Regions from separate parts of the Paenibacillus germinis genome, predicted to be linked through region 1. Evidence: riboswitches for the same ligand, from Rfam matches in the RefSeq annotation. Region 1 holds a riboswitch; each other region holds the start of a gene.
What was found. A riboswitch is a leader RNA that binds a small molecule or an ion and turns the genes downstream of it on or off. The one in region 1 is predicted to bind cyclic di-GMP.
Positions count from the first base shown of each region.

Region 2: linked by a shared signal. The riboswitch ahead of GC102_RS34490 (response regulator) and the one ahead of GC102_RS28495 (putative bifunctional diguanylate cyclase/phosphodiesterase) in region 1 are both predicted to bind cyclic di-GMP.
Region 3: linked by a shared signal. The riboswitch ahead of GC102_RS40480 (stalk domain-containing protein) and the one ahead of GC102_RS28495 (putative bifunctional diguanylate cyclase/phosphodiesterase) in region 1 are both predicted to bind cyclic di-GMP.

Region 1 covers NZ_WHOC01000149.1:218,763-226,541, reverse strand. Annotated here, with positions in the region: gene GC102_RS28505 (sulfite exporter TauE/SafE family protein) at 1-503, opposite strand, end outside; gene GC102_RS28500 (MFS transporter) at 699-2,030, shown strand; gene GC102_RS28495 (putative bifunctional diguanylate cyclase/phosphodiesterase) at 2,051-3,832, opposite strand; cyclic di-GMP riboswitch class I at 3,895-3,987, opposite strand; gene GC102_RS28490 (HAD family hydrolase) at 4,194-4,844, shown strand; gene GC102_RS28485 (GNAT family N-acetyltransferase) at 4,886-5,308, shown strand; gene GC102_RS28480 (electron transfer flavoprotein subunit beta/FixA family protein) at 5,689-6,525, shown strand; gene GC102_RS28475 (electron transfer flavoprotein subunit alpha/FixB family protein) at 6,590-7,732, shown strand; gene GC102_RS28470 (FAD-dependent oxidoreductase) at 7,729-7,779, shown strand, end outside.
Region 2 covers NZ_WHOC01000176.1:169,346-177,124, reverse strand. Annotated here, with positions in the region: gene GC102_RS34510 (DeoR/GlpR family DNA-binding transcription regulator) at 1-1, opposite strand, end outside; gene GC102_RS34505 (oxidoreductase) at 199-1,242, shown strand; partial or broken gene GC102_RS40440 (ABC transporter permease subunit) at 1,330-1,446, shown strand; gene GC102_RS34495 (HD-GYP domain-containing protein) at 1,571-2,185, opposite strand; gene GC102_RS34490 (response regulator) at 2,596-2,958, opposite strand; cyclic di-GMP riboswitch class I at 3,082-3,170, opposite strand; gene GC102_RS34485 (hypothetical protein) at 3,511-3,858, shown strand; gene GC102_RS34480 (ABC transporter substrate-binding protein) at 4,122-5,231, shown strand; gene GC102_RS34475 (nucleoside hydrolase) at 5,302-6,234, shown strand; gene GC102_RS34470 (ABC transporter permease) at 6,262-7,083, shown strand; gene GC102_RS34465 (ABC transporter permease) at 7,088-7,779, shown strand, end outside.
Region 3 covers NZ_WHOC01000198.1:103,514-111,292, reverse strand. Annotated here, with positions in the region: gene GC102_RS38345 (SRPBCC family protein) at 1-194, opposite strand, end outside; gene GC102_RS38340 (ArsR/SmtB family transcription factor) at 197-538, opposite strand; gene GC102_RS38335 (3D domain-containing protein) at 956-1,645, shown strand; cyclic di-GMP riboswitch class I at 1,842-1,936, shown strand; gene GC102_RS40480 (stalk domain-containing protein) at 1,993-4,665, shown strand; gene GC102_RS38325 (S-layer homology domain-containing protein) at 4,822-7,779, shown strand, end outside.

The DNA of each region.
Region 1 (7,779 bases):
GCATACAGGGAGCCGGATCCAATGGACGTAAGTCCGACAACAAAACCCAGTACAGCACCAATGGTGATGGTTAGTCCTCGTTTCTCCTCTAAAGATTTGAGCTGCCAGCGATTTTCTTTGATCTTATGACCGAAGAAAACTTTAAACAAGGTAGCAAACGCTACCAAAATCAAGACGTAACCAAGAGCATGCTTAATAATGATCTCTTGATTATGAAAGAACGAATTGAATAATTTCAAAAAGATTACGGCTATGATTACACCTGGAATACTACCCATAGCCAGCATTTTGACCAGCTTGAAATCAATCGTTTTCTGCCGCCAATGCTGAATCGTGCCAAAAAGCTTTGTAATCGAATTGTAAAGCAGGTCTGTTCCCACGGCAATTGAAGGATTAACACCAATCAGGATCAAAATGGGGGTGAGCAGCGAAGCTCCACCTACACCAGTCAATCCGACCATAAAACCAACAAATACACCCATAAATAAAACTGTTAAAGTCATGTTGTCATGTCCCCAATCGAATTACCCACTAACCATATTGGATTAATTTTATTACATAGAAAAGCATTATGTAAAGGGAAATTTTAATTTACTTTTAATTGACTTCATCATGCTCTGAACATGCTATTCATTCATTCTGGAATCAGTTACAATATATGGATGTGAAAAAAGTCAGCATTTAGGAAGGGGACATCCATGAAAAATCGAACAACGGTTATGGTGAGTATTGTTTTGGCGGTATTAGTGTCGTCTATCGATACCACGATTGCCAATACCACAATGCCGATTATTGTGAAAGAAATTGGTGGCAATGACCTGTACGCATGGGCATTTACCTCTTATATGGTCCTTTCTACTGTATTAGCTCCATTAGCAGGCAGATTATCTGACCTGTTTGGCCGGAAACGGATCTATGCAGCAGGTATACTTCTGTTTCTATTCGGATCTGTGCTTTGCGGTTTATCCCAGAGTATGCTGCAGCTGATTCTGTTCAGAGCGATTCAAGGGATTGGCGCAGGGGTAATGATGCCTTTTCCAGCCATCATTGCGGGAGATATTTATCCGGTGGAGCAGCGCGGTAAAGTTCAAGCGTATTTCACAGGGATGTGGGGGTTATCTGCGATATTAGCGCCTCTATTGGGTACGTTCTTCGTGACCTACCTGAGCTGGCGGTGGATTTTTTTCGTTAATATACCGGTATGTATCGTTGCACTTCTTGCCTTGCAGCCGTATAAGGAGGTGTATCAACCGAAGAAAGCAGTGGTCGACTATGGCGGAGCTATTTTGTTTGCCTGTGGTATATCCTTATTACTGCTTACAACTGCAGTTGAGCATTATAGCTACGTGTATGGCGCGCTAGGGGGCATATTTATGATGGCTTTCTTTTTATATGAGAGAAGACATCCTGCACCGATCGTTCCGCTAAACCTGCTGCGCAATCGTCCGGTGGCCATTATGATTGCAAGCTCTTTTCTCAGCTGCGCGGCTCTCTTTGGGACATCCAGCTTCATACCTCTCTTCTTACAAAATCAAGGCTACTCGTTGTTTGTCAGCGGTATTGCACTTCTGAGTACATCCATTGGGTGGATGGCCGTAGCTATACCTGGTGGAAAATGGGTACTTCGCTATGGATATAAACGGCTTCTAGTCATAGGTAATATGATACTCGTCATTACAGCTGCCTTATTTTATTTCATACACGAGGCTTCTCCATTTTGGTACACATTTACCGCACTAACGACGCTTGGTCTTGCTTATGGGATAATCTTCACCATTACTACAATCGGTTCACAGCAGCTTGTTGAAGCGCACCAGAAGGGGATTTCCACTTCGCTGCAGCTCTTTGCACGGAACATTGGAACAGCCGTCAGCGTAACTATTATGGGGGCAATCCTAACGAAATCCAGCGTCTTTTATACGGGTATTCACGGCATGTTCGTATTTGGACTTTTGGCAAGCTTACTTTCATTGGCCATGCCGTTTGCTATTCGTTCGGCGTCCAATCTGAAAAGCCAGAAGACGGAGTAACCTCCGCATTCTGGCTTTTCTCATAAAGCATTTGAACTAGCATTTGCATCATGGATAACATAATTCTTTTCAAATAGCTGGGCTGTAAGTGGAACTGAGAATAAGTATCCTTGTATATGTTCACAACCAAATCTTTCTAGAAGAATTAGCTGTTCATGAGTTTCTACACCTACGGCAACAACATTCAAATTTAAATTATGTGACATGGCCATAATAGCTTTAATGATAGAAGATGTAGATATGCTGGTGGAAATGTCTTGAACGATTGATTTATCAATTTTCAAAGTATCGACTGGCGATTTATGTAAATAACTTAAAGAAGAATAACCTGTTCCGAAATCATCTACAGAGATTTTTACTCCCTCTTTCTTTAAAGCAGTAAGCTTTTCCATACAGCTGAGGCTGTTATACATCGATACACTTTCGGTGATTTCGAGTTCTAAGTACTGTGCTTCCAGCTCATTTTGATGGAGAATCTCGAGAATCATGGTCACCAAATCTTCTTGATGAAGCTGGACAGCCGATATATTGACTGCAATTGGAACAGGCTCCATACCCGCATCTTGCCATTTTTTCATTTGTAAGCAGGCTGTTTGTAGTACCCATTTTCCAATTGAAATAATTAGTCTGGATTCTTCTGCAATAGGAATAAATTCCTTCGGCGAGACGCTTCCTAACTCGTGGCTATCCCATTTTAGTAAAGCTTCTACGCCGATTATTTTGCCGGTAGCAATATGACATTTGGGTTGGTACATCAGGTAGAGCTCATTATGTTCTAGGGCTGTCCGGAGGGATTGTTCACATGCGCTTCTCCTCGAATGAATGACACTCATTTCCTGTTCATAAAATTGATAATGGTTTCCACCACGTTCTTTGGCCAGATACATCGCATGATCGGCATTTTTCAGTAAAACCTCCGGATCTTCTCCATCGATAGGATACAAAGAGATGCCAATACTGGTGGAAACAAAAACATTTCGCCCGTCGATTTGGAAAGGATCTTCCAATTGTTGGATGATCTTTTCCGCTTGCTCAGCAGCTGACTGCCGATTTCCGAATGGGTACAAAATCACAAATTCATCGCCACTTAGTCTGGAGACAATGCTTTGTGCAAACAAGCTTTCAGAGAGCAATGCAGAGAACTTTTGCAATACGAGATCTCCTAAGGGATGACCTAAAGTATCATTGATGAGCTTAAACCGATTTACATCAAGGAAGAGTAGAGCTAAGCTCTGATTATGTTGTTTGGCTTTGTTTAACGCATCATGGAAAAGCTGATTGAACTGGTTGCGATTCGGCAAACCTGTCAGAAGATCAAAGTAGGCTAGCTGTTGTATCATATCATCGGACTTCTTTTTTTTAGTCAAATCGCGAAGATAAGCTGTATAGACAAGCTTTCCTTTATACGTAGTGCTCGTAATCGTTAGTTCCGCTGGAAATACACTGCCATCCGATCGAAATGCTTTCAATTGGATTCGCTTCCCGATAATCGTTTCGTCTTTGGCCGTAAACAGCAGATTTAAGAAGGTTGTCTCCTGGCCATCTTTTTCAAAAAGAAAATCGATTAATGTAAGCCCTAAAGCTTCTTTGCGTTCGTATCCAAAAAGGACTTCTGCCGCAGGATTAAACGCAATGATCCTCCCACTTGAATTAAACATCATGATACAATCAATAGCAGACTCTAAGAGGGAAGCTTTGAGTGCTGTTTTGTTAGTAAAGGATATGTAAAGAGCAATTATTGAAATAATGAACGTTAGCAATATGAGGTAAATAGGAAAACTATCCGTTAGGGTATGATGCATGAATCCACCTCATTTCGTATAAATAAAAAAGTCCATCCCGAATGAAAGGATGAACTCCTTGACTCGGTAACCTGTCGTCCATAGCATCCCAATTAGGGATGCCTTAGGTCATGGCTTTGCGTCCCATTGTTTCCAATGGTTTGCTTTTAACGATTCCATATATGTAGTTCAAAAGGCACTAGTTAATGATGTGAAAGGCTTATATACCAGTTAATACGCCTCATTATAAATAGTTAAAAATGACGTGTCTATAGCGGTATTTGCATATAATTAGCGAATTATGTCGAAATCAACTAAAAATAATTAATAATGCTAATTTCTTGATTTTTCTATAGTTCTAGAGATGGATAGGTGAGGTTCAATGAGTAAATTAGGCCAAGTTCGAGGCATTATTTTTGATATGGATAATACACTGCTGAGGTCTAGCATTAATTTCCAAATGATGAAAAAGCAAGTGGCGGACTACCTTACCGAGAATGATCTATTGCCGGTTGGTTTTCCGATTCAAGAGCATACCACATCAACCATGATTGAGTATGTAAAAGCGAATGGGATGCCTGAAGAGTCCTATATAGAAGTGATGAATATGGTTGTTCAACATGAACTAATAGGCATGGAGGGTGCAGGACTGGAATCCCAGGTTTCCGAGCTTCTAAATGTTTTAAAGACGGGCTATGTCCTGGTTATTGTGACTAATAATTCATACAAAGCCGCAGTACGTGCGCTGGAAACGACAGGAATTCATCCATACTTTGATTTGATTATCGGAAGAGAGCAGATGAATGCCATGAAACCATCTCCATCCGGATATTTAACCGCTAAGCAGCATTTTCCACAAATTCTTGAGAGCGAATGGATATCGATCGGTGACTCGTGGATAGACGGCAAAGCATCCATAGATGCAGGAGTTCCCTTTATCAGCTATGGGCCCAGCGGACATCTGATGGAGGAGAAGGGAATCACCCCTGTAGCGCATGTTGACAGCTTGCTTAAGTTGTTAGATTATGTGTAGATAACGAAAAACGAAAGTAGTGAAAAAAGATGTTAATAAATGTGAAATCCCGACTAAAAGAAAATGACATACAAGAACTGCTGAGTTACAGCGTTTTTCCCGATCCAGAGGCGTTGCAACCTGTCATTGAGCGTTATGAAAATGATGCTAATCTATGGTTGTTTGGGTATGAATCCGAAGGTATCTTAGTGGGCATCATTGGCTTTGAGCTCAGTGATAATCAGGAAATGACGATCACTCATCTGGCCGTTGAACCGGAGAGCAGAGGGGTAGGCTTTGGACGAGGGATTATTCTTGAAATTATTGAAGATATGCACCCCGTTCGAATCGTGGCAGAAACGGATGAAGAATCGGTCCAATTTTATCGGAATATTGGGTTCGTCATTCGCAGCCTTGGGGAGAAATATCCTGGTGTAGAGCGTTTTCTATGCACATATGAGGTAGAAGAAGCGGAAGTGGATTAAGAGATTGTTGGGTACGTTACATTAGCGGAACTACGATTTTTTATTTTTGGAAAAAGCCGTTAAAAATTGAAATCGCGGATCGTCGTTCCCCCAAACTATATTAATCTCTTTAAAAAAAGGATCTAGTCGCGATACGTGGCTCAGATCCTTTTTCGTGCTCCGGGCAGCATCGGTAAGATTACTTTTGAGCCTTAGATGAAAGTAAGTGTCATGTTAGGAAGCTTTTCGCATATATTGTGTTAGATTATTAACTTTAAAAAAAGAGTGAAAGCGATTTCGTTTCGTCATTTTAAGTGACAAAATTCACAATGCTGACAAGCTCAGATCCGTTTACTGTCGAATGAGCAAGCAAGTTTCCTAAGAAATAGGAGGGTGCAGAGATGCTGCATATTGTCGTTTGTATCAAGCAGGTACCTGACTCTAGAGAAATTCGCATTGATCCCAAAAATAATACGTTAATTCGCCAAGGTGTCCCAAGTATCGTGAACTTCTATGATATGCATGGGTTGGAAGAGGCGCTCCGTATTAAGGATGAACAGGGTGCGAGGATTACTGTAGTAACAATGGGACCTCCGCCTGCGGAGAAAGGTTTAAAGGAATGCATTTCCCTCGGGGCAGACGATGCTGTGTTGGTGACGGATCGCGGCTTCGCGGGAGCGGACACGCTGGCGACATCGTACGTTGTTGCCCGAACCATCCGTAAAATTGCTGAAACGTGGGGACCGGTGGATATCGTTTTTTGCGGCAAACAAACGCTGGACGGCGACACGGGGCAAGTTGGGCCTGGCGTCGCATGCCGATTGGATTTGGAACAGCTTACTTATGTAAACAAAGTCGCCAGTGTGGATGAAAAGCGGCGAAAAGTTCGTGTGCATCGGCTTTTGGAAGATGGCATTGAAGTCGTTGAGACAAGCATGCCGGTGTTGATCACGGCACTGAAGGAACTGAACAAGGTGAGACGAGCATCGCTGCCTGGTATGATTCGGGCTGCGCGTTATAAGCCGACTGTTTGGACGACAGCTGATTTTCCGGATCTTGAAAAAGCGAAAATCGGGCTAAAAGGCTCACCAACGATCGTAGCCAAAACATGGGTGCCCGAGATAAAAGCGGTTAAAACGCATATGATCGCGTTTGATTCGCCGGAAGCAGCGGCTGCTCAGCTAGCTGATCAGCTCATGTCGAAGGAGATGCAGACTTTGTTAGACTGGTCTTCGTGAAAGTAAAGCATGTGTACGACCTAAAAAACTCAGAATCACCGTTATGGGAATGGAGGAAGTCACAATGTCAAATGAACAATCACCGGACCAGCCTGAAGCGTCGATGCCCGATTGGTCGGCTTATCGGGGGGTATTGATCGTTGTAGAGCAGCGAGATGGAGCTGCGAAGAAGGTCTCCTGGCAGCTGCTAGGCGAAGGCAAGAAGCTGGCCGCGAAGCTTGACGCGCCGCTCATGGCGCTCGTCATCGGCGAGAATGTGGGCCACCTTGCCGATGAAGCCGTGCATTACGGCGCGGACAGGGTTTTCTTATGCGAAGCGCCAGAGCTTCGCACCTACAGGACTCGGCCATACAGCCGAGTCTGCTTGAAGCTGATCGAGGAAGCGAAGCCCGAGATCGTGCTGTTCGGCGCGACAGCGACGGGCCGCGATTTGGCAGGTGCGATAGCGACGCACCTGCCGACGGGGCTGACGGCCGACACGACGCAGCTCGACGTGGAGCCGCCGCCGTCAAGGCTGCTGCTGGCCAGCCGACCGGCTTTTTCCGAGAAGATGATGGCCACCATCCTCTGTAAGCAGTACCGGCCGCAGATGGCGACGGCGCGCGCCGGGGTGTTTCAGGCGCTGCCGAAGGACGCGACGCGCCAAGGTGAAATCATTCGCATCGAGGCGACGATGCGAGAGGAAGAGATTGCCGCGCAGGTGCTCGACTTCCTGCGCGAAACAGGCAAACTCAATCTCGAGGATGCCGAGATTATCGTGGCAGGGGGCCGCGGACTGGGCGGGCCCGATGCTTTCGGGATGCTCGCCGAGCTAGCGGATGCGCTCGGCGGTGTCGTTGGCGCATCGCGTGCCGCGGTCGATGCGGGTTGGATCGGGCATGAGCACCAGGTTGGTCAAACCGGAGCCACGGTCAGGCCGAAGCTATACTTCGCCATCGGCATTTCCGGTGCTGTTCAGCATACCGTAGGTATGAGCCATGCTGACGTCGTCGTTGCGATTAACAAAGACGATAAAGCGCCAATCTTCCAATTCGCTCATTATGGCATTGTTGGCGATATGTTCAAAATTGTTCCTGCCATTACGAATGAGATTAGGCAGCGCCGAACGTTATTTGGCCAACAACTAGCTGGCGCCGCAACCTCCTTGCCACAGGACGAAGCGAAGACAGGGGTTAACGCGGCCCTTGAGAGGAGTGAAGCCAAGTGAACGAGAAATTTGACGCGATTGTTGTTGGCGGTGGTCCGGCGGGCGCA
Region 2 (7,779 bases), on a different contig from region 1:
TTATGTTACCTCTTTCAGTACAAGTATATGTCTAATTATAAGTTTATTACCTAAATAATTCAAGGATTATGACCATTAATATAAGTTTTAAACTTAAAATCATAATTATTAAACTTAAAATATGCTTGCGACATTTCATTTTTTGACTTATGATGGGTGCAGAAATTCATTCAAAAGTTAACGAAATGGAGTGATTTTATGGAAAAAGTGAAGGTTGGCATTATTGGCTATGGTTTTTCAGGGAAAACGTTTCATGTGCCGGTTATACAAACTATTAAAGGACTAGAAATATCAAAAATCGTTTCTTCAAATCCCCAAAAAGTAAATGAAGCGTGTCCTGATGCAGTGGTCGTTTCAGATGTTGAACACATATTTTCTGATCCTGCTATTGATCTTATTGTCATAACGACACCCAACACAACCCATTATCCTTTTGCAAAGCAAGCCTTATTATCAGGTAAACATGTTGTAGTTGAAAAACCATTTGTCATTCATTCGGAAGAAGCGCAGGAATTAATCGAAATTGCAACTAGGCATAAAAAAATAATAAGTGTTTTTCATAACAGAAGATGGGACAATGATTTCCTGACCGTCAAGACTAGTGTGGAATCAGGAGTTTTGGGAGAAATATATTCCTATGAAGCACATTATGACCGATATCGCCCTGAAGTAACCAATCGATGGAGAGAGCAAAATATCGAGGGCTCAGGTATGCTTTATGATCTCGGTTCTCATCTTATCGATCAAGCTTTGCATCTATTTGGACTTCCTGAAACGATTTATGGCGATGTGTTTGCTCAAAGAAAAAATTCTGAGGTTGATGATTATTTTCATATCATACTAGGTTATGAAAGATTGAGAGTCATTTTACATTCTAGTTCGATCATCAAGAGCTCCGGACCTAAATTTCAGATACATGGAGATAAAGGCAGTTTTATTAAATATGGTTTGGATTCGCAAGAGGATGCATTAAAGCAAGGTAAGGTGCCGGGCGATGTTCATTGGGGCAAAGATAAAGAAGAATACTATGGGGAGTTAACGATAGGTGTAGGTGATCGTACGCTAAAAGGAAAAATTGAGACCAAAGCAGGCGCTTATGAATCTTATTATCTAGGCATATATCATGCAATTGTTGATAACAAACCAGTACCCGTAAGTGCAAACGATGCAATGAATACCATAAAGGTGATTGAGTTAGTTAAAAAAAGCAGTCAGGAAAAAAGACTTGTCTTATTTGAATAAACGAGGTGCAGCAAGGAAAAATGATAAGATTTGCTACTTTTAAAAGAAAGCGCCCACATTTATATTGACATGAAAGGGGTATAAGGATTCTTTATCTACATAATTGTTCAATTTATACGAACGTTACCGCGCGAGCTATATAAAGCAGCTACTGTCGACGGATGTGGTCCGATCACCATCTATACGCGGATTATTCTGCCTTTGACCAGCCATCGACACTACAACGTTATATTGTCGAAGGTATTGCGACGTCTGGAATCAAATAAGGTAATTTCAATAAAAACCAGGAAATAACACTTTAGTTTTTGTGTTACTACCTGGTTTTTGTCTATTTTTCTCTATTTAAGATCCCAATAAAGAGATCAGCTATATGTGGATCGAATTGTAAACCTTTATTTTTACTAATTTCGCTAATAGCTAATTCTTTATTCAGAGGTTCCCTATAAACACGTGTAGATGTCATAGCATCATAAGAATCTGCAACAGCCATGATGCGAGCGTATAAAGGGATTTCTTCACCTTTTAAACCTTGTGGGTACCCTGTTCCATCATATTTTTCATGATGATATAGAACAATATCCAATATTCCGTTTTTGTTGAATTCAGTTATATGTTTAATTGTTTCGTAGCCGATGACCGGGTGTTTTTGAATAACTTTGAACTCCTCATCCGATAATCGTCCTGTTTTTGAAAGTATATATTCGGGTACACCGATTTTGCCTATATCGTGTAGTAAGCCGCCAACATAAATAGCATCACATTGCTCACTAGAAAGTTTCATCTCATTAGCGATTTTTAAAGCATAACTAGCTACTTTCTCAGAATGTCTTGCTGTGTATGTATCTCTTGAATCTAAGGATTTCGTTAGAGCTGAGATCAAGTCAAAAGTGACTTTTCTCTTTTTCTGGTAATTATTTTCCATCCTAGCCGCAATAAGGGTCATGATCACATACACACACCAGAGAGAAATGAACGAATCCATGGGAGGGAATTGTTTGAATTCTACATAGGACCTCAACAAAACTACCATTGTACAAAGAATGATTAGAAAGACCAGCGGTTTATTCGAAAAGCCGATGCCCAAGAATATAACAGATAGTAGATAGAAAGCATATATATCAAACTCTGGAAAAATAAATACATGTAAAACCGTCATCAGTAGTAGAGTTAGAATGAATCCGTATCGAAATACATAATCACGGCTAAAATATGTGATTACTCTTTCTTTAGATCGTAAATGCATGGGAAATTCCGCCTAACTGTTTAAGTATGTGAATTGCTAAGGTTTTATTATAATGTGGAGGTCCAAAAAGTGGAATGGCGAGGCATTCAGGTGGAGATCTTTGTGGGCATTCACGTATTCAGTACTTTTTTTACAGCTTCAGCTACCCTGTCTTTATCAAAAGGCTTCACAATAAAATCTCTAGCGCCAAGGTTAATGGCTTCAATGACAAAGGATTGTTGCCCCATTGCTGAGACCATAATGATCTTTGAATCGCTCTTGTAACTTTTAATTTCCTTTAATGCAGTAATACCATCCATCTCGGGCATTGTAATATCCAACGTAATGATGTCAGGTGAATGTTGTAAAAACAGAGAGATTGCCTCAAGTCCATTCGATGCTTCGGCTACAATTTCATGCCCTAATTCTAAGAGGATATTCTTAATCATCAATCGCATAAAGATAGAATCATCTACAACCATTAGTTTCGCCATTTTAATTATCACCTTTCAGGGGGACTTTCTACCTAGCTATTTACTGTTATAGATGGCTACCCGTTACATAAGGAAAACTCCCCTTATAAGAAGAATAAGGGGAGTTGTGGATATGTCCCTTCCTTCGGTAACTGGCAAGCATAGCGAAGTATTTCGCCTTAGCTCCTTTAGCTTTGCGTCACTAATTTTCATTAGCTTTGCTCTTATCGTTTAACAGAAGAATTACGATTTATTCATTTATTCTAAAGTATAGCACTCTTAATACTAGTAATAAAGTACTAGTATTAAAGTTGCGGTGAGACTGCCCTTGATTTGTGTTAACCAAGTAAGTGTTATGCTGCCTGAGCGTTTTTTTACGTTTATCTGTCACTACGATCAAGCAATATTTGTAAGACATTCGGGAAATTGGATCATTTAGATGTGTTGTAGGTCAATAACGCCCTTTTTCAGTGAGAAAGACGAACGATTCTCTTGATTAATTCTGAAATCCTATGTATTATTAAGATAGATTTTAACGCATAAGGGTTGATAATTGATCTTGAAGGTGATTCCATGCCACAACTAGATTCTAATGAATACAAGAAGAAGCTGTGTCACCTCTATAACGAAATCTCCAAAGAGTTGTTCGGGTTTGGCACAACACTGCTGAAGGTTTCCATTGATCAAAACATTATTACTTTTCATGCCAAGCACCGCCGCTCACCACGTTCAACCGCATTAGAGGGCGAGGCGCCAACGCTCAAACACGAAGTCGATTTTTATATGTCCTCTATATACAAGAAGAGAATCCGGGACAGGCTGGAGCAAGAACTTGGCTTATCCATGGATGCCGTATTAAGGGACTATGATCCGCCGACGCAATGGGCAATCACGAACATTATTCTTAAACAAACCGAATAGTTTAGTCGGGCGGTGTTCTCTTTTGATTTATCTTAAGAGGAAACCACATGTATACCAATAGATGTCACTTTACATTGTTTACAATGAAGAGTGCTCTTGATTAGAAGCTTCTTTCTATCAAGGGTACTTTTCTTTTTTTTGTATAGCTGGATTTAAGGCGAAACGCGCATATATCTGGGGTCTTGAGTAATACTAGTAAAAATTTAACAGGGGATTCACGCATTAAAATCATACATGATAAAACTTGGGAGGACGATGAAATGATGAGACAAAAAATGGTTCGTGGTTTAATTTCTTTATCTGTAGTAGGACTAGCCTTGACAGGTTGCGGCACAGCGCCAGCGAAGGACCAGGGTAATACAAGTGGAGCTACAACAGCACCCACAGCAGCTGCCACAGCGGCATCCAAAGGGGAACCTACAACATTAATCATTTCCACCTGGGGTTTTGCGGATGATTTCTTTAAGAAAGAAGTGTACGCACCATTTGAGAAAGAACATAATGCTAAGATCGTTCTAGAAATAGGCAACAACGCAGAACGTTTGAACAAAGTGAAACAAGGCAGCTCTAGTGTGGATCTCATTTATTTATCCGACTATTACGCACAACAAGGAATTGAAGCTGGACTGTTCGATAAGATCGACCGCAGTCGTATTCCAAACTTGAAAGACATTTATGATTTGGCTAAGGCGCCACTAGGTGAAGATTACGGTCCTGCGTACACGGTAGGTCGATTGGGTATTGCCTACAATCCGAAAGCAACTACCAAAGAGATCAAGTCATGGAGCGACCTCTGGAGCCCTGAGCTTTCCAAGAAGCTGACACTTCCTAACATCACGTCAACAACAGGTCCAATGGTTTTGGATGCAGCATCTGTTGTCGCGGGTAGCACGACGTTTAATGAGGATCAAGCTTTCGCAAAGGTTAAGGAAGTGAATAAAGGAGTCGTTAAATACTACGGCCAAACTTCCGAATTCGTTAACATGTTCTCGCAAGGGGAAATTGCAGCTGGACCTATCATGGAAATGTATGTGAAGGATTTGAAAGCGGCTGTTCCAGAAACGAAGTTCGTCTCCCCGCAAGAAGGAGCTTACGCCGTTATGAACACGGTCAACGTGATTAAAGGAAGTAAAAATAAGCAGCTTGCTGAAGATTTCATCAACTGGCATTTGAGCAAGGAAGTACAGGAGAAATCAGCAAAAGCAAAAGTAGATTCACCTGTAAATACGACACTTCAGCTATCGCCTGAAGAAGCTACGGGGATTACCTATGGCGCTGACGTCGTGAGTAAACTTCGCAAATTGGATATGAAATTCGTCAATCAGAATCTCAAAGCATGGATTGCCCGTTGGAACAAGGAAGTTGCTCAATAATTAATATCAATCAAGGGTATATGCTGATATACCCTTGATTTCTTCAATAGGACTTAAAGGGGGCTTAGTCATGAAAAAGAAGGTCATCCTAGATGTAGACACGGGTGTGGATGATGCGCTAGGTATTCTGTTGGCCGTCCGCAGCGGAGAGATGGATGTTCTCGGAATTACAACCGTGAATGGCAATGTTTCGCTGGACCAAGCGACCAAGAATACATGTAAGATCCTCCAACTGCTTGGGATGGAAGAGAAGATTGCTGTCGTTAAAGGGGCAGACAAGCCTTTGATGCGAGCTTCTCACTTTGAGCATCATGTCCACGGAAATGACGGGCTTGGCGGCGCTTTAAGCGATATGTCAGTTCATATGCAGACGACCGCTGGACATGCCTCCGATTTTATTGTGGAACAAGTGCGGAAGCACGTCGGAGAAGTCACTTTGGTTATGACCGCGCCGCTAACGAATCTGGCTTTGGCGGTTATGAAGCATCCTGATCTGATTCATCAGGTCAAGGAAGTGATTGTGATGGGGGGCGTCGTTCAAGGCTTCGGCAATGTAACACCTACGGCGGAGTACAATATGTACGTCGATCCGGAAGCTGCGAAGATCGTTTTCCAGGCAGGTTTTCCATCCTTAACCCTTGTAGGGTTGGATGTGACACGTAAAGCGCTGCTGACTGAAGAACATATCCGTGAGCTAGGAGATTCTCCCATAGCCCGATATGTTCAGGAAAGCACCGCGAATTACATGAAGCGTTACTATGAACGCAACGGGGTTCGGGCTTGTGCGCTTCATGATCCACTTGCAGTTGGAGTGGCTCTGAATAAACAGCTTGTCACGACACGCCATTATTACGTTGATGTCGAAACCCGAAGTGAGCTGTGCGACGGGCAAACCGTATGCGATTTCCAGAACCGCTTGTCCAAAGAGGCAAATGTTCATGTGTGTACGGAAGTATCGGCTGATGAATTCCTCCAGCTTTTTATACACGCGCTGCGTGCCTAGCGAACCCAGGAACAGGAGTAAAGCTACATGAAAAAAACGTACTTATTTTTATTATTGCTACCGGGACTACTGTTCCTGACGGTTTTCATGGTGGTACCGATCCTTCTTACGATAGGTTCAACCTTTTTTGATAAAGGGACATTTACACTTGGAGGGTACTTAAGCTTCTTTAAAGACCCTTATTTTCTCAAAATCGTGTGGACGACGCTGCGTGTCAGCTTGGTAACCACCCTATTTTGCATATTGCTCGGATTTCCTGTGGCTTACTTCATCTCTAAACAGAGTCCGCGACAAAAGGCGATATTACTTGCATTAGCTATTTTCCCGCTGCTTACGAGCTCGGTTGTCAGGTCGTTCAGCTGGATGATTATTTTGGGTAAAAAAGGGCTGCTCAATAATGCCTTGATGGCCATTGGTATCATCCAAGAGCCACTCGATATTTTGTACACGCCAGCTGCGATGATGATTGGTCTTCTCCATTTGTTTCTTCCGCTCATCATTATTACGTTGGTCGGTGTTCTTGAGAATATAGATCCGGATCTGATCAAAGCGGCGGAGAGCTTGGGAGCTAACCGATTTACGGCCTTCGTCAAGGTCATCGTGCCGCTTAGTGTACCCGGATTAATTATAGGCAGTATCCTTGTTTTTGTCGGAAGCCTGACAGCTTATACGACACCGGCTTTGCTCGGAGGCAAGCAGCGGGTCATTTCTACATTCCTATATCAGAATGCAATTACTCTGAACGATTGGTATCTCGCCTCCGTTATTGCCGTGATTATGATCGTGATCACCTTCGTGGTTATCGCGCTTATGAACAAACTGGCTACTAAATTAAATCCGAAGGGGTAGAAGTATGCGGGAGAAGAATCGAGGACTGGCCTTATTTACGCTTCTTGTCTACATGTTCTTGCTCGGGCCGCTCGTCATTATTGCATTTGCTTCATTTGAGCCGGGGAGTGTATTGAAATTCCCACCGACAGGATTCTCATTGAAATGGTACCGCAACATTTTGGAAGTCAAGATGTTCATGACGACCGCGGGTACCTCTGTTATCGTATCGTTGATCGGTAATTTGTTTGCACTGCTGCTTGGTATCCCAGCGGCTTATGCGTTAAGCCGGTTTGAGTTTAAGGGGAAAGGGGCGCTTAATGCGATTTTTATTTCCCCAGTACTTATTCCAGGTATCGTGCTTGGGTTTACAATGCTCAAGTACCTTATCGTCACTTATCACCTGCCGATCTATGCAGCTTTGCTGATTGGACATACTGTGATTATGCTTCCATTTATTATCCGCGTTATTGCATCAAGTTTATCGAATTTCGATTTTGCGATTGAGGAAGCTGCTTTAAGTCTTGGCGCTGGTCAGCTTAAAACCTTTTTCAAAGTAGTCTTACCGAATATCAAGTCCGGTATTATCGCAGCCATTCTTATTGCATTTTTAGAATCATTTAATAATGTCGACATCTCGGTCTTTATGACGGGGCCCGGAGTCAGTACGCTGCCCATACAGATGCTGACGTATGTGGAGAATCATTTTGACCCTAC
Region 3 (7,779 bases), on a different contig from region 1:
ATGCCACCTGGGCGTAGATCTAAGGTGTGTACGCTTAATTCGAATCCTGTTGGTCCCCACCAGCGAGCTAAATGTTCAGCCTCAGTCCACGTTTTGAAGACGAGTTCACGTGGTGCGTTGAAGGTACGAGTAAGAACCAATTCGCCTCCTTCTACGGTGACATTGAAGTTGTTCCCTGCTTTTTCTTGAGTCATGTCTAATCCTCCAAATCAAATTGTTTTTTCTTTTCCTTCTCTAACATTAGCTGCAAATAATCGTCCAAACGATCAAATCTCTCTTCCCACATGCGGCGGAAAGAGTCTAGCCAGCCATCCAACTCTTTGAGCGACTGAAACTGCAGGTTATAGATTCTTTTATTCGCAGACGGTTGTACCTCGACAAGTTCTGCATCACTAAGCACGCGGAGATGTTTGGATACTTGCGGCTGCTGGAGCTCAAGCCGATCCGCTATTTCCCCGACGGTAAGAGGGCCGTCACGCAGAAGCTCGACAATGTGCAAGCGGTTTGGCTCGGCAAGAGCACTGAAAGTCTTATTCATAGACATAATATACTCCGAATGGAATATTCCTGTCAAGGAATATTTGTTAATGCAATCGCAATTTGTTGAAAAGCAAAAAGACTGCCACACCGGCAGTCTTTCCTTCTTTCACGTTCTTTCACATGTTTTAGTTTAAGCCAAGATTCGTTTTGTATACTACTTTATGCCTTCTTATTTCTTTACCCATTTTTTCTGTAGTAAATCGATAGACCATTTTTACTCGGTTTATAAGTTTTCATAGGGATCTTGCTCACTTCTTTTTGGATACTAGTACTATATGTTTCTCTTACGAGAGGGATTGTGTAGTTGTCCACATGTCTATCAAAATGAAAAAATTAATACGAGACGTATATAAATCATAGAATTGGACGAATCTAGTAGCTATAACTCTATTATTTTTTAAGAGGAGGAGATACTATGTTTCGTAAAATTCTTTATGTTACTTTGACGCTTCCGTTGCTGCTTTGTTTGTGGCAGGTGCAACCCGCCTATTCGTACCCTGAAAGTGAAGATGGGGGGGAATTACCTCCTACGTATAGTATGGCAAGAAATGCAGCTCCTGTGGAAGAAGCCGCTCAAGCTGAGCTTGTTCAGCCTAAGACGCAGTACCAAGTGGACCGCGGAGATACACTGTTCAAAATTGCACGTGATTTTGGCGTAACCGTAGATGACCTTATCAGCTCTAACAATATTCAAAATCCGAACCAGCTAACGATTGGTCAAAGTTTAACGATTCCGAAGACTGAATCAGAGATTGGTTTACCAAATGGTCAAAAGAAAATTATCAAAAAAGTGTTGAACACAACCCTTACAGCTTATACGGCTGGTGTTGAATCAACAGGTAAAAAGGCTTCCCATCCCATGTACGGCATCACATTTAGTGGTCTTAAAGCCAAAGAAGGACGTACGATCGCCGTGGACCCGGCTGTTATCCCTTTAGGATCTACAGTGTTCATTGACGGTATAGGTATTCGTAAAGCAGAGGATATAGGTTCGGCTATTCGCGGTTCGAGAATTGATGTATTCATGAATGATCTAAATGACGCTCAAGAATTCGGCGTAAAGAAGAATGTGAAAGTCTATCTGCTAGATAGAGAGAATATTTAAGTCAGAAATTTATCAGGGCAAAGGTCAACCGGGACATAAGGTTGGCCTTTTTTGTGTGATATCACACACTTTGTGCATGTATTTCCTCTTTTTTGTAGAAAAGTGTTGAATTTTGAAAAAACGTGGATTAATATGGAAAACAGTCAGTTCTATATAACTAGTTCCAATGAGTAAAAATACCTAAAAACCAAGCGATAATGAACAAAGGCAAATCCATCGAAAGGTGGAGACGCAAAGCCACGGGTCTAAGCCATGAGTCACGTTTCATGGGACGATAGCCGGGTTGCTCTATTGAGCTTGGTTTTTTGTGTTATTTTAACATGGAGATTGAGAAGGAGCGAGTGCGTGTGGGGTTTATAGGAAAGAAATTATGGGTGCTTATCTTGATGGTTGTCATCGGTGCAGGGTCTTTAGTTTTACTGCCAAAAAGCGCCTTCGCGGAGTTATTCACCTCAACGGACAAGCTTACCGAGTACACGCTACCTGAGTCTGAAGCGAAGATCACAGGCAATCAGATGGTGTACATAGGCAAAGATAATATAGGTTGGGAGCAGGTATTCAGTCGCAACCTAGAGACCGGAGAATTGAAGCAACTTACTGACACCAAGAAGTTTAAGAAATACTTATCTGCAGGAGGAGGCTACGCTGTCTATTTGGAGGACCAAAAGCATGTTATGCTTGTCAATCTTCTAACCGGTGAAGTAACCGAGACTGAAATCCCTCCATATCCCTATGATCAATTTGCCACTGATGGGAAATATGTTGTTTTCTACAAACCGCTTGAAGGGACGTTCAGGGCTTATAACTTAGAAACTAAAGTAATCAAAGAAATCGGAAAAGGCAGAAGGGCTTTAATTGAAAATGGTATTGTCGTCTATATTAGCGAGAAGGGAAGCTTAGAACGCTATAACGCAACGGATGGATTGTCCAGAACATTGTACAAGCCAACAGAAGGTTATATCAGGAATGATAAGAAATTTGCATTTGACGGCAAAAACGTTATCTGGATACATGCATTTACTTCCAAGCCAGATTATGAGACAAGGATGCTGAATGTCGAGGATATCGACACCGTACCAAAGGTACTAAGCACCTTCAAGGAATTAGGAGATCTTTTCTCGCAAGTATCCATTGGTACTGGTATAGCGGCATGGCCGGAGTTCAAAAATGGAGCTAACCATATTGTCGCTGCCGATCTTACTTCAAAACAAACGGGCATTGTTGGAGACAACGAGATCCTCGTTGGCATCTACAACGACCAGCTTGTACTGAGAATGAAGGACGAAACCATCCAACTTCGCCAGCTCAAAAAGACAGGTGAAGGTCAGGTAGCAGACACGCTTGTTTCGGCTGTTCCTTATTTCTATAGTGTCCCTACTGGTGTCAGAGAAAGTATCGGGAAATTGGGTTATATTAAAAAACTGTCTACACAGGACGATAGCGTAACCGTATACTCACCGAAAGACCCGGAATCTGATTTTTATGAAGCTGTCACAATTGACTTCAAGGATGATAAAGATTTAGCGCTTACCAAAGCACTTAAGCCTGGCCAAAAAATGGTCAGCTACCCGTGGGCTGTGTCCTATGAGTCGAGGGATGACGTCTTGAAGCTCTCGATGACTTATATGAAGGAAAGAGTTCCTGCAGGAGGTCTGAACAAACTGGGGATTTATCGACTAGATTCCGGCGTGTGGACTTACATGGGCGCTCTGCTAGAGGAGAATAACACACGGTTATTTACGGACATTTCTCAGTCAGGTGTTTATGCTGTGCTTTACTTCGATGTTCCGAATGAGTTTGTTCGTGATTATTGGATACAGAAGCGAATTGAACAATTAAATGCAGATAAACCGATTCGTGTTTTCTTGGACGGAGAAGAAGTGGTCTTCCATCAGTCCCCTGTACTGAAGGATGGATCAACGACGGTTGAATTTAGACCTATTTTCGAAAAACTGGGTTTAGACATTGAATGGAACGACTCCAAACAAAGTGTAACAGGAACGAATCAGGGTAAGTCGCTCTCCCTCATATTAGGACAGGATGAAGCGAACGTGAATGGCAGTACTACCTCAATGCCTACCGCTCCTTTTCTAAATCAGGGTTACACCTTCGTACCGCTGCGCTTTGTTGGCGAAGCAACGGGGCGCAAGGTGCTGTGGGATGCTAATCTGAAATCCGTTTATATCTACGATCCTGCAACTGAAGGAAAGCTGTACGGTGACAACGGCGCACTTCTATATGAAGGTCAAGTCAAGAATGGCCAAATGAACGGCAAAGGAAAGCTATACCGCGATAATGGCTCAGTTTGGTATGATGCCGTGTTCCATGATAATGAAGTCGTTGGACCAGGCGTCATCTATTTTTCAGGTAACCAATACGGTCGCGACCGAACAGGTGAAATTGCGATTGCGCAGAAGTTCGAGGACGGTCGTCAGACAGGCTATGTTATCAATATTGACGATAGTAGTTTCGTAGCTTACGAAGGTGAAACTAAATTAGGGGTTTTTCAAGGGAAAGGTAAGTTTTACATCGTAGATAAGCTTGTCTACGATGGCGAGTTTAAAGACAATTTGTATGACGGTTATGGCAAGTATTTTATAAATGGAATTCTTCGATACGAAGGCAATTGGGTTAAGAACATCCCTAATGGATACGGTAAGACTTATGAAAAATCTGAAGACAAGGTTTATCTCTATGAAGAGGGACAATATGCTGACGGAATGCTTAACGGGAAGGGAACTCAATATTATTCATCAGGTGCCAAATATTACGAAGGAAATTTCGTGAAAGGAGGTACGAGCAACGGCACCTACTATTACGAAGATGGAAAATCATGGATAGAACTCGCGCTTAAAGAAAATGGAACCTATTTCGGGACGATCTATTACAAAAATGGCGAACGTTATGTTGGCGAATATTCGAAAACTTACATGACACGTCATGGCCAAGGAACTACATACGATAAGGATGGTAAAGTAATCTTCCAGGGTAAATATAAGATTGACGTACCCCAGCCTTAAAAATCTACCAAAGCGGCTTGCTTGCATTTGGACTCAATTCCCGCAGCCCGCTTAGTGATTGAAACAGAGAGAATTCACAGTGGATTAACGGCAGGCAAAATAAGCGAATGGTTTTGCGAAGGTTTTTTGTTTTACTAAATTTCTAGGAGGTCCAAGATGGAAAAGTTAGTCTTTAAGGTGCAAGTTAAAAAAAAGATAGCTTCTGTTCTTATATTATTCTTACTATTCTTCACCATGAGTAATGTATTTTACCGTTCTACTAGCCATGCATCAACAACAACTATCAGTAATGTACTGAATAAAAGTGTTATTGACTGGAAGCTCGATGAGTCAGCTGGTTACATTTATGCGATTACAAGCGATACGAATGAGCTGCTGTTTATCCGTACAAGTGATCTTCAGGTTGTTAAACAATTGCCGATAGGTTCCGGCCCATCTGGAATTGCCATGGATAATGGGAAGTTGTACATTCCCTTATCGGGGGCGACGCAAATTAAGGTTGTCGACATCGCCTCACAAGCCATTTCATCGACGATTAACACAGCGGGCGGCCGATCTCCATTTCGTGTAGCTGTTGATGGGACTAAACTTTACTATGTAGTTAAGGACAACTCTAGTTTTATATACGATATTAATTTAACTTCCAATCAAGAGACACAAGTTGACGTATACCCAAATGATTACTATATGGCTGATCTCGTTGTGGATACAACAACTCACACGTTGTATGTGGGCGAAAGTGGTTTATCAGGTACCGATCTAGCTGCTTATAGTACCCAGACAGACACTTTAATACCTAATAATCAATCTACCTATTATGAAGGCTATGGCTTCTCCTACCCAAACCGTAAAGTTATCCTAGATGGTAACGACGTGTTTTTTGCAGGGCATAAATTAGATAAGAATAATTTAAAAATCATACATGGGGACTACAAAGATGGTTACTATGAGAATAAACTTCATTATGTAAAAGGTAGTTATGTATTTTCAGATTCCGCAGTGTATGATCGAGAGAACTTTACTAAAATTACGAACCTGCCATATACAACAGAAAGAGTACTGATGGATAGTGCGGATGCAGTTTATTTGTTCAATACGTTAACAAAGACGGTTGATAAGGTATCACTCAATCTGACACCTACAAATACGATTACGCAAGCAACCTATTTGGATAATAAATTAAGCTTTACTGTACCGATAACTGATATGGTATTCAGTCAAGAAACTGGTCTCGTATATGCCGTATCCCAAGATACGAATAAACTTCTATATATTAATCCTGCTACGCTTTCTATTGAGCATGAGATGTTCATAGGCTCAAAGCCAACAGATATTGATATTTATAATGGGAAGCTTTATGTGGCTTTGTTCGGTAGTACTAAAATTGCTGTGACCGATACTCAATACACAGGCGCCATTGCAAATCTGATCGTTAATGAACCACCATTCCATATCGCAATTAGCCCGGACACGATCTATTATTTACCGGAATACGGGGGAAGTGGTAATCGTAATTTGTATACGTATGATGTTGCTTCCGGGGTAGCTAAAAAGGTTGCGTTCAGTGATCAAATCAACACATCGTTTTATCAAGGTGACCTTATCTATAGTTCTGAATTAAACAAACTTTATATTGGGGAATCGCAGTCATCTCCTTCTTATTTATCGTTGGTAGGACCAGATCCCGCAAATGTTGGGAAATACAAAACATATGACAAATCAAACGGTTATTCACCTTCATCCAGACCTTTGGTGAAAGATGAAGCAGAAATCTTTTTTGCAGGGAAGAAGCTGGATGCGGGTAATTTGATGTCAATAAATGCCTCGTACGGAGAGCAGGTCATTTTTGCCCGAAATCAATATGTCTTCTCGAAGAAAGCCGTCTATGATCGAACCAATGCCAACAAGCTATTCGACCTTCCTTTTACAATTGATCACGTAACGATGGCAGATGACGGCAGTGTAGTACTCTATAGTCTAGCTAAAAATGGTATCTATCGTTACACAAGTGTTGAGGAGATTAAGATCCCTAGGGAAATTCCCAAAAGCTCAAGCTTTACTGACACGAACTACACATCCGGGCAAATACAGGGCAGCTTGAAATGGGCAGTACCGGATGATCAATCCTATATTACAAGCTATACTGCTTACTATTTGGATGCTCAAGGCAATAAGCTAGGTATGATAGGCGAACTAGCAAAAGGCGGTGCCAATGCCATCTCTGTGGCCAGCACAGCCATACCTGCTAATGCCAAGCAAATGGGTGTTTTCTCTAAAAATGCTTATGCGGAAAGCGTCAAATATACGGCATCACCTATTTATGATTCACCGAATTTCTTGGCCGGAAAGTTATCGTTCACTGAGGCCAATACTTCCACTGGATTATATAATGGCTCCCTACAGTGGTCGCCAGGCGATGAAACAGGAATTACAGGCTACGCAGTTTATTTTCTAGATGCAAATTTACAGGCCGTTGGTAATGCGATCACTAAGGTAAATGCTGGAACAGTTACGTATGGTGTTTACAATATCCAAACCGTGCCCAGTAATGCTGTAAATATTGGAGTTGTAGCTCTCAATCATTTGCAGCAGGAACTGAATATGATCAGTTTAATTAATGTTTGGGATAATATCTCTGCTGTGCCTGTAACAGTAGCCAATTCTGTTTATCTCCCAGCTCCTGGTGCAATATCCTTTACAAGCACGGAAACGGATACTGGCAAAGTGGGAGGCGCTCTTTCATGGAAAGCTGCTATTGATCAGTCGCAACTGACTGGATATAAAGTGTTTTTCTTGAACGCTAATAATGAAAAAGTGGGAAATTTAGCTATAGTTAAAAAAACAACAGGAAGTTCTTATCGAATTACGATTCCTAATGGAACTGTACTACCTTCTGGTGCTGTCAAAATCGCAATAGCAGCTGTGAATACATCCGGAGAAAGCAAAAATCTATCGGTATTGGAGAGTATTGAGACTATAGGGACTCCAGATCAGGGAACAGATCCAATTCATGTTCCAGATCCAAATCCAAATCCAAATCCAAATCCAGGTTCAGGATCAGATTCAGGTTCAGGTTCAGGTTCAGGTTCAGGAACGGTACCAGATTCAACTGTA